2 regions of the Soonwooa sp. T0.1_25 genome follow, and region 2 is predicted to be linked to the other one. Evidence: riboswitches for the same ligand, from Rfam matches in the RefSeq annotation. Region 2 holds a riboswitch; the other holds the start of a gene.
What was found. A riboswitch is a leader RNA that binds a small molecule or an ion and turns the genes downstream of it on or off. The one in region 2 is predicted to bind cobalamin.
Positions count from the first base shown of each region.

Region 1: another riboswitch for cobalamin. It lies ahead of AC23MB_RS08580 (TonB-dependent receptor plug domain-containing protein); the one in region 2 lies ahead of AC23MB_RS04035 (TonB-dependent receptor plug domain-containing protein).

Region 1 covers NZ_JBYFBZ010000005.1:67,697-72,045, reverse strand. The annotation lists gene AC23MB_RS08585 (DUF5074 domain-containing protein) at 1-448, opposite strand, end outside; gene AC23MB_RS08580 (TonB-dependent receptor plug domain-containing protein) at 460-2,280, opposite strand; cobalamin riboswitch at 2,308-2,491, opposite strand; gene mutY (A/G-specific adenine glycosylase) at 2,514-3,554, opposite strand; gene AC23MB_RS08570 (HU family DNA-binding protein) at 3,601-3,894, shown strand; gene AC23MB_RS08565 (Rne/Rng family ribonuclease) at 4,174-4,349, shown strand, end outside.
Region 2 covers NZ_JBYFBZ010000002.1:199,490-203,838, reverse strand. The annotation lists gene AC23MB_RS04055 (barstar family protein) at 1-70, shown strand, start outside; gene AC23MB_RS04050 (GNAT family N-acetyltransferase) at 72-512, shown strand; gene AC23MB_RS04045 (DinB family protein) at 548-1,051, shown strand; gene AC23MB_RS04040 (acyl carrier protein phosphodiesterase) at 1,048-1,620, opposite strand; cobalamin riboswitch at 1,813-1,996, shown strand; gene AC23MB_RS04035 (TonB-dependent receptor plug domain-containing protein) at 2,105-4,129, shown strand; gene AC23MB_RS04030 (YncE family protein) at 4,126-4,349, shown strand, end outside.

The DNA of each region.
Region 1 (4,349 bases), on a different contig from region 2:
TCGCTGCATTAAAAACATTAAGAGCATATTTTCCGAAGAAATTATTAGTTGTGATGTACATGTTGTTTCCGTTAAATGCAATCGCTCTTGGTTGCTCAACTTGGAAAGTCGTCAACTTTTGGAAAGAATAACGATTGACAACCTCAACTTTATTAGAGTTATTAACAACCAAATAAGCTTTATCATTCTTAAAACCAAGTGTTTGTAAAACATCACCAAGGACTTGCTTATTATTATTTGCAGCAAAAATATTTTCGCTCATCGAAGCTAAATCTGGCGTAATGTAAGAAACTTCTCCTTGATTTTTATTAAAACTACCTTCGACACTTACAAGGATTCCGCCTTCATAAGCTCCTTTTGATACAATAACATCGTTATCATCCTTACATGCTGTCATAAACAACAAACTCGCTGCGAACACACTCGCAAATAGATTTTTAATTTTCATATATATATTTTTTAAAAGTTAAAATTCATGTTAACCGCAAAATTCCGTTTTGGCATGTAGTAAGCGTACACCGTTCTGTAGACTTCGGAAGTCAAATTATTGACTTTTACGCCAAGTTTTAAAGATTTAAGAACTTGAACATCCGCACCTAAATTAATAACGTAAAACGGATCCATTATATATTGTACAGACTCGTCACCATCACTGAAAATCTTAGAATTCCAGATAGATTGTAGATGCAATCCGAATATTTTATAATTAAAATTAGCCTCCAAACTCACTTTATGATAAGGCACGTAAGGCAATTGTTTTTTATTAGCTTGATCTTCTGATTTTGTAAAAGCATACGAAAGCATTGTACGATACGAGAAGTTTTGATACTTTTTTTCTAAACCTAATTGTGTTTCGACACCGTAAGATTTAACCTCGCCCGTGTTAGTCGCATGATACATTCCGTTTTTTCCGGGCACCCAACGCAACATATTTATAATATCCATATAATACGGCGTTACAGTAGCAGTCAAAGATTTCCATTTAAAATTGTTGGATACTTCAAATTGGTAAGAAGTTTCAGGTTTCAAATCTTCATTCCCACCTGGCTTCCAGTACAAATCATTAAAACTTGGTGCACGAAAATTTTTAGAAGCGCTAAATTTAATAGCGTAAAAATCTGCTACCGAATAATTACCCGCCACCGAAAAAAGGAATGGACTTTTTACCCCTTCCACAAATTCCTTCTTTGCGCCAACTTCCCAATTAAAATTTTTAATACTAAAATCTCGATACAATAACGCCGAAGAACCTTGTCGACGTTTAACAGAACCAATTCCAGTCTTAACACCTAAAGCTTCAATTTGACTAACCTCACCTAAAAAATTAAGTTCAGAATTTGCGTTTATTTGATATTTAAAATCATCTTTTAAAATGAATTGTTTCGTCCCGCCACCAGATTCGGAAGCAGCAAAATTAGAATTCATATAATATTGATAATCATCTTTAAGATGTGCAACTTTAAAATCGTTTTTAAAATTTTCATTCTTAAAATACCAACCAACAATACTTTTAAAACTTTGGCTTAAATACTTACTTGGTGTCGAAAATTCTGACAACAATGGATAATTTTGGATCGCATCAAAAATCTGACTTTGCGAGTAGATTTCGTTTTTATCATCAACTTTGTAAGCAAAACCTAAATTAACGCCAGTATTGTCATAAGCGCCATTTCGGTTGACATAATTTCTCTCTTCGACTTCGTAATTGTTTTTACTTCGGTTATGATTAACTGCAAATTGAAAGCTAAATTTATCGTTACTAAAACTAGTTTTCAATAAAGAATTTGAAGTTTCAAAAGACGCATACTCCGAAAAAACTTGCCCTTTAAAACCTTTATTATATCCAAACGAATTATTTAGGTGAATAGAGCCGCCAATAGCACCACTGCCATACAAAACACTTCCACCTCCGGATTTAACTGCGATGTTATCATAACCTAAAAGTGAAATATTATTGATATCGCCTTGTCCTAAAAACTGAGAATTAATGTTAATTCCGTTCCAAACAAAAGCGGTTTGCTGCGCTGTTGTTCCACGAAAAGAAGGCGAAGACACCATTCCACGGCCATTCTCTTTAATATAAATAGGCGTTTGGAAACTCAATAAATCTGAAAGTGAAGTGGCATTTTTGAGAACATCGTCCGATTTTATCACTTTAATTTTTGAAAAATTCTTAGCATTTTCAAATTGTGAATCAACGAAAACTGTGTCTATGACAGCTTCTTGGGCGAAACCAAAAACTGGAAAGATAAAACTAAAATTTAAAAAAAATCTCTTCATACTGATCACTTTTCTCCCGAAAGCCTTTTGTTAAGTTTAAACTTGGCAGGTCTCCTGACTTTCGTTGATTACATCCCTTCTCGTCAGCGACAATGGTCTTGATGCAATCTCTTTATACGATCTACAGTTGCGGGGACAGTTGAAGACTTACACTTCATTCCCTTTTAATTTCGGATTATTAAGCCCGAAAACCAATTTTGCAAAAATATGTAAAGTTTTTCTTTTAATTCAATTTATGATGAAAAGTATTTAATATAATAATCGTGTAGAGGTTTTGGAAAAGACTTTTGTTCGGCTTCAGTAAAACTAAAACTTAAAAAATCATTTTCAGTTTTTAGTTTATCAAAATCGGATTTATTTGGTATTAAAATTTTAGAAATCGAAATTTCTAAATTGCGATGTGTTAATTTATGTTGAATAACCTTCTCATGTTCTTCAATAAAATCAATTCCATTAAAATCTAAACTCTTTGGAAACTCAAACAATTTTTTCCAAATATCTGACGTGTCACGTTGTTTAACTAAAAACTGGTCATCATGATAAACGAATTGATAACTTAAGGCTAAATTTTCAACTTTTGTTTTTTTAAGTTTAACAGGAAATTGATTAATTTTTCCGATAGCAAACGCGTGACAATCATCTTGCAAAGGACAATCCGAGCAAAGTGGATTCTTGGGTTTACAAACTTCTGAACCCAGATCCATCATCGCTTGGTTAAAACAACCTGCATCTTTTTCAGGCATAATTAATTCTGCCAGTTCTGAAAAATATTGAAAAGCTCTAGAATTAGAAATATCAAAATCATCAGCAAATAACCTCGACAAGACGCGATAAAAATTACCGTCCACCGCCGCAACCTTCTCAAGAAACGAAATACTTGCAATCGCCGCTGCAGTGTATTTGCCAACACCTTTTAGTTTTAATAATTCGGAATAAGTCTTAGGAAATTCTGAATTGTAATCGACTACCAATTGCTTCGCCGCTTTGTGAAGATTAAGAGCACGAGAATAATAACCAAGCCCTTTCCAATAAAGCAAAACTTCCTCTTCATCTGCATTTGCAAGCGCATCAACATCAGGAAAACGCTCTACAAAATTGAGATAATGTTGCATACCTTGTTTGACTTGCGTCTGTTGTAACACGACTTCGCTAATCCAAATATTATAAGGATTTATACTTTTGCGCCAAGGAAGGTCACGTTTATGGGTTTGATACCATTTAAGTAGCTTAACGCCAATATAAAGAAAATCAGTCTTTTGTTTGTAAGTTTTCAAAAATATGTTTTATATTTGCACACCAAAATTATAAACAAAAAAGGAAATGACAAAGGCAGAATTGGTAAACATCATCTCAAATAAATTAGGCGTAGAAAAAAATGATACTCAGAAGGTTATCGAGGCATTCATGCAAGAGATAAGAACATCGATGTATAATGGAGACAATGTTTATCTAAGAGGTTTTGGATCATTCGTTATTAAAACTAGAGCGGCTAAAACGGGAAGAAACATTTCTAAAAATGTTGCAATTGAAATTCCGGCACACAATATTCCGGCTTTCAAACCATCAAAAACTTTTGTTGAAAAAGTAAAAACGAAAGTTGCAGTAAAGAACTAATTAAATTAATATTAACTTATAATAAAATTTCTAAATTATGCCAAGCGGAAAGAAAAGAAAAAGACACAAGGTTGCTACCCACAAAAGAAAGAAAAGAAGAAGACAAAACAGACACAAGAAGAAGAAGTAACATTCTGACGCTCAGTCATATAAATATAAATATAGTTGGTGTTTTTCGCCGACTATATTTTGTTTTCTACATACACAAGTACAACGCCAAATTGGCAAAAAATTGACTATTGATGTCTTTCGTAAAAGGCAATTATTAAAACAAAATTTATGAAGAAAGAATTAATCATTTCGCATGAGAATGATTCTTCACAGATTGCCCTGTTAGAAGACGGTAGATTGTTCGAGCTCCACGAGATCGAGTCAGAGTCTGACTTTGTCGTTGGAGATCTATTCCTTGGAAAAATAAAAAAACTGGCGCCCAACCTTAATGCAGCATTTGTCAA
Region 2 (4,349 bases):
GTTTTCATATTATTTGGAGCAATTCGAAGATGACGAAGATGCCGATTCAGAAGACGATTTAACAGATTAAGATGATTAGAAAAGTTGATATAAAAGACTTGGATGCTCTGTCAAAATTATTTGACAACTATCGAATATTTTATCATAAAAACTCGGATATCGAAGCTGCAAAAAGCTTTTTAACAGAAAGAATAAAAAATAAAGAATCCGAAATTTTTGTTGCGGAATTCGAAAATAATTTGGTAGGTTTTGTACAATTATTTCCTATTTTTTCGTCTACAAGAATGCAGCGATATTGGTTGCTAAACGATTTATTTGTCGATGAAAATTACAGAGGAAGATCTTATTCTAAAGCTCTACTAGAAGCAGCCAAAGAGCTTTGTCGCGATACAAATGCATGTGGAATGTTGCTGGAAACAGGTAAGCAAAACGAAATTGGTAACCAATTATATCCTTCCTGTGGCTTCAAAAAATATGATGAAGTTAATTTTTTCGAATGGGTTAACGAATAATTGTTATCTTTAAATAATATTCAAAAACTATAACTATGACAGATTTCGAAAAATACATCCAGCGCTATTTGGATTTGGTTCCAGATGAAGAATGGATTGATGCTCTAGACACTTCGGGCGGAAAAACTTTTGGTATTTTCAGTGATTTGACTGAGGAACAAGGACTTTTTGCTTATGACAATGGCAAGTGGACACTCAAAGAATTATTACAACATTTAATAGATACCGAGAAAGTTTTTGCGTATCGTGCCATGACTTTTGCAAGGCAAGATCAAACAGAATTGCCAGGTTTTGATGAAGAACTTTGGGCTAAAAATTCTCATGCAAATGATAGAAGCCTGGAAAACCTCATCGACGAATTTTCTTTTGTCAGAAAAGGAAGTATCTTATTTTTTGATGATTTGTCAGAAGAAGTTTTGCAGCTAAAAGGTGCAGCCAACGGCAATGCTTTAAGTGTTGAAACTATCGGAAAACTGATTGTTGGTCACAATATTCATCATCTTAATATTATCGAAGAAAGATATTTGTCGAAGCTTTAAATTTTTAAATCCAAAGTATCGAGATAAGATTTAATATCGGGAAAGAAAATCTCAAATTCTTTTCCGATTTCTTTTTTATGGCTCAAAAATGCTTCAAAAACGGGAATGTCTTTTTCCAAATATTTGGCTTTGTTGAGGACATTTTTCGTGCTAAATTTGATGCCCCAATCTTCGCGATAATTGTACAACCAATTGTCTTCTTCCATTTTTTTGAGCATAATTTTAAAATTTTCTGGAAGCCATTCTTCATATTGCCAAAGTGTTTTGTAGACTTTTTGGGAATGTTCAAAAAGTGCTCCATCCGAAATAGAGTGCGCCACAAAATAATCGAACGCAACATCAACAAAAGCCCCTACATAAAGCCTTACCAAAGGACTAAATACTTTTTTTGCTTGCGAAATTGCTGGATGTGTATCGGTGAAACTATCAATGGCGCGATGTAGTTTGATGCCTTTTTGAATTTCTAAAGGGAAATTTTCGCGCTCATTATTTTTGATGAAATCTGCAATCATATTCCCGACAAGTTGCCCGTCAGTAAAGGATAAATAGGAGTGTGCAAGATAATTCATTATAATGTTTGTGCGATTTTTTGTGTTATAAAAGTAAATACAATTTAAGTAATTTATTTCTTTTAAATGCTGTTTTTGTACAAAGCAAATGTTATTACATTAGATAAATTTTTCTAGAATAATTTAAAAATTAGGAAAATTATTTGTGATTTTGGACTTTAACGAAAAAGGCTTTCTTGTTTAATAAAAATTTAATACTTTTGCAAAACTGGTGAGCTATAAAAAGCTTTAAAAGGGAACTGGGTGAAAATCCCAGACAGACCCGCTGCTGTAAGCTTCACGCAAGGTTTTTGGTAACAATATCCACTGTTCTTAGAATGGGAAGGATTCCAAAAATGAAGTAAGTCAGAAGACCTGCCAGTATGTTTAACGTTTGACGCTTTCGTGGAATAAAGCCTAGAACAACGAAGTTACTGTGCAGTTTTTGCGCTGTTGCTTTGTATTCTTATTTTCCATTAGCGTCATCATTATTCTAAATGAGCTAATGGTGACACGACTTTTTTTATCGGTTTTTCAAGCGGCATTTCTTGTGGCTTTTTTTGTGATGTCTTTAGTTTTTGGACAGAGTAAAGATAGTATTTCCAAAAAAGAAATCACGGAAGTTATTCTTTTCAAACGCGATTTGAAAGATGTAATTCCTGCACAAACCTTAAGTGGAGAAGACTTGCAACGCTTGAGCAGTCAATCGGTTGCGGATGCTTTACGTTATTTTTCGGGAGTCCAGATCAAAGATTATGGCGGCGTTGGTGGTCTAAAAACTATTAATGTACGAAGTTTGGGAAGCCAACATGTTGGCGTTTTTTATGATGGTATCCAGCTCGGAAATGCACAAAATGGTTTGGTCGATTTGGGGCGTTATTCTTTAGATGATCTCGAAGGTATTTCCTTATATAATGGTCAAAAAAGTGAAATCTTCCAACCGGCAAAGGATTTTGCTTCTGCAAGTGCTATTTATCTTCAAACCAAAACACCTTCGTTTACTGGAAACAAAAAAACAAATCTTTCTATTCGTCTCAAAAATGGCACGATACAATTATTTAATCCTTCTTTTAGGCTAGAGCAAAAATTGTCAGACAAAATTGCGTTTAGTTTTAGTTCTGAATATTTGGAAAGTGATGGCGTGTATAAGTTTCGCTATTTCAAAAGATATCCAGATGGCGCGATTGCGTATGACACGATTGCAAAAAGACAAGATTCGGATATTAAAGCCAAACGTTTTGAAACCACAATAAATGGAATAATCCGTAACGGAACTTGGAATATTCGTGGTTACGCCTATAACTCTAACCGTGGCATTCCTGCGGCCATTGTTAACGGTAGATTTGGTGCTCGTGGTTCTAGGATGACGGATGACAATTACTTTGTGCAAGGCACTTTTAGAAAGAAACTTTTTCCAAAATTCGAAACCCAACTTAAAGCCAAGTTCGCTTACGATTACACGTATTATGCGGACACGGTGCGTACAGAATATGTGATCAGATTCGAGAATTCTTACATCCAACGTGAAGTTTACGTTAGTTCTTCTAACATCTACACGATTACACCGAGTTGGGATATCAGCTTAAATGGTGATTTCCAGTTTAATAATTTAGATGCCAATTTAATCAACTTTTCATACCCTACACGTTATACCAATTTGGTGGCTTTAGCGTCGACTTATCAATGGAATCGACTGCGTTTTATGGGAAGTCTTCTAGGAACTTTCGTGCACGAAAATGTTGAGAAAAATGCGAAATCTCCAGACCGACGAGAGTGGACGCCTGCTTTCTATGCTGCTTATCAGCCTTTCAATACTAAAGATTTAACGTTAAGAGCTTTTTATAAACGGATTTTTAGAATGCCAACTTTTAATGATTTGTATTATACCAACATCGGAAATACCTATTTGAAACCGGAATATACCACGCAATACGATGTCGGTTTTACCTATCATAAAAATTTTAGAAATGATTTTTTTCAAGAATTTTATTTAAAAGCTGATGCTTACTACAATGAAGTTTTGGACAAAATTGTTGCAGCGCCTAATGGTAGTATGTTCCGTTGGTTGATGATGAATCTTGGACGTGTAGAGATCCGAGGTGTGGACGTTAACCTACAGTCTACTATTAAAATTGGAAATGTAAAACTAAAACCATTGCTTTCCTACACTTATCAAAAAGCGCAGGATGTTAGCGATCCTGAAGATACGTTTTATAAAAATCAAATTCCGTATACGCCGTGGCACAGTGGGACTTTCACGATGATGGCGGACTATAAAGATTGGAGTTTTAACTACAGCGCAATCTATGTTGGCGAGCGTTATGATGTTAACCAAGATAATATTAAGTACAACTATGTGCAACCTTGGTATACGCACGATTTGTCGGTGCAAAAAATCTTCCGATGGAAGCAGCAGCAGTTTAAAGCAAGTTTGGAGCTGAACAATATTTTCAATCAGTATTACGACGTGGTTATCAATTTTCCGATGCCTGGCAGAAGTTTCCGTCTTATCCTTAATTACACTTTATGAAATATCTAAAACTATATTTTTCATTTTCACTTTTATTGTTGATTTTTTCTTGTCGAACGGATGATGTTATTGTTCGCCCCGAAGTAGAATCTGGTCTAGAACCACCTCAAAATACCGCCATCAAAGGTTTCTATCTTTTAAATGAAGGTAATATGGGAAGTAACAAGTCGACTTTGGATTATTTCGACTATGCAACGGGAACGTATCACCGAAATATCTA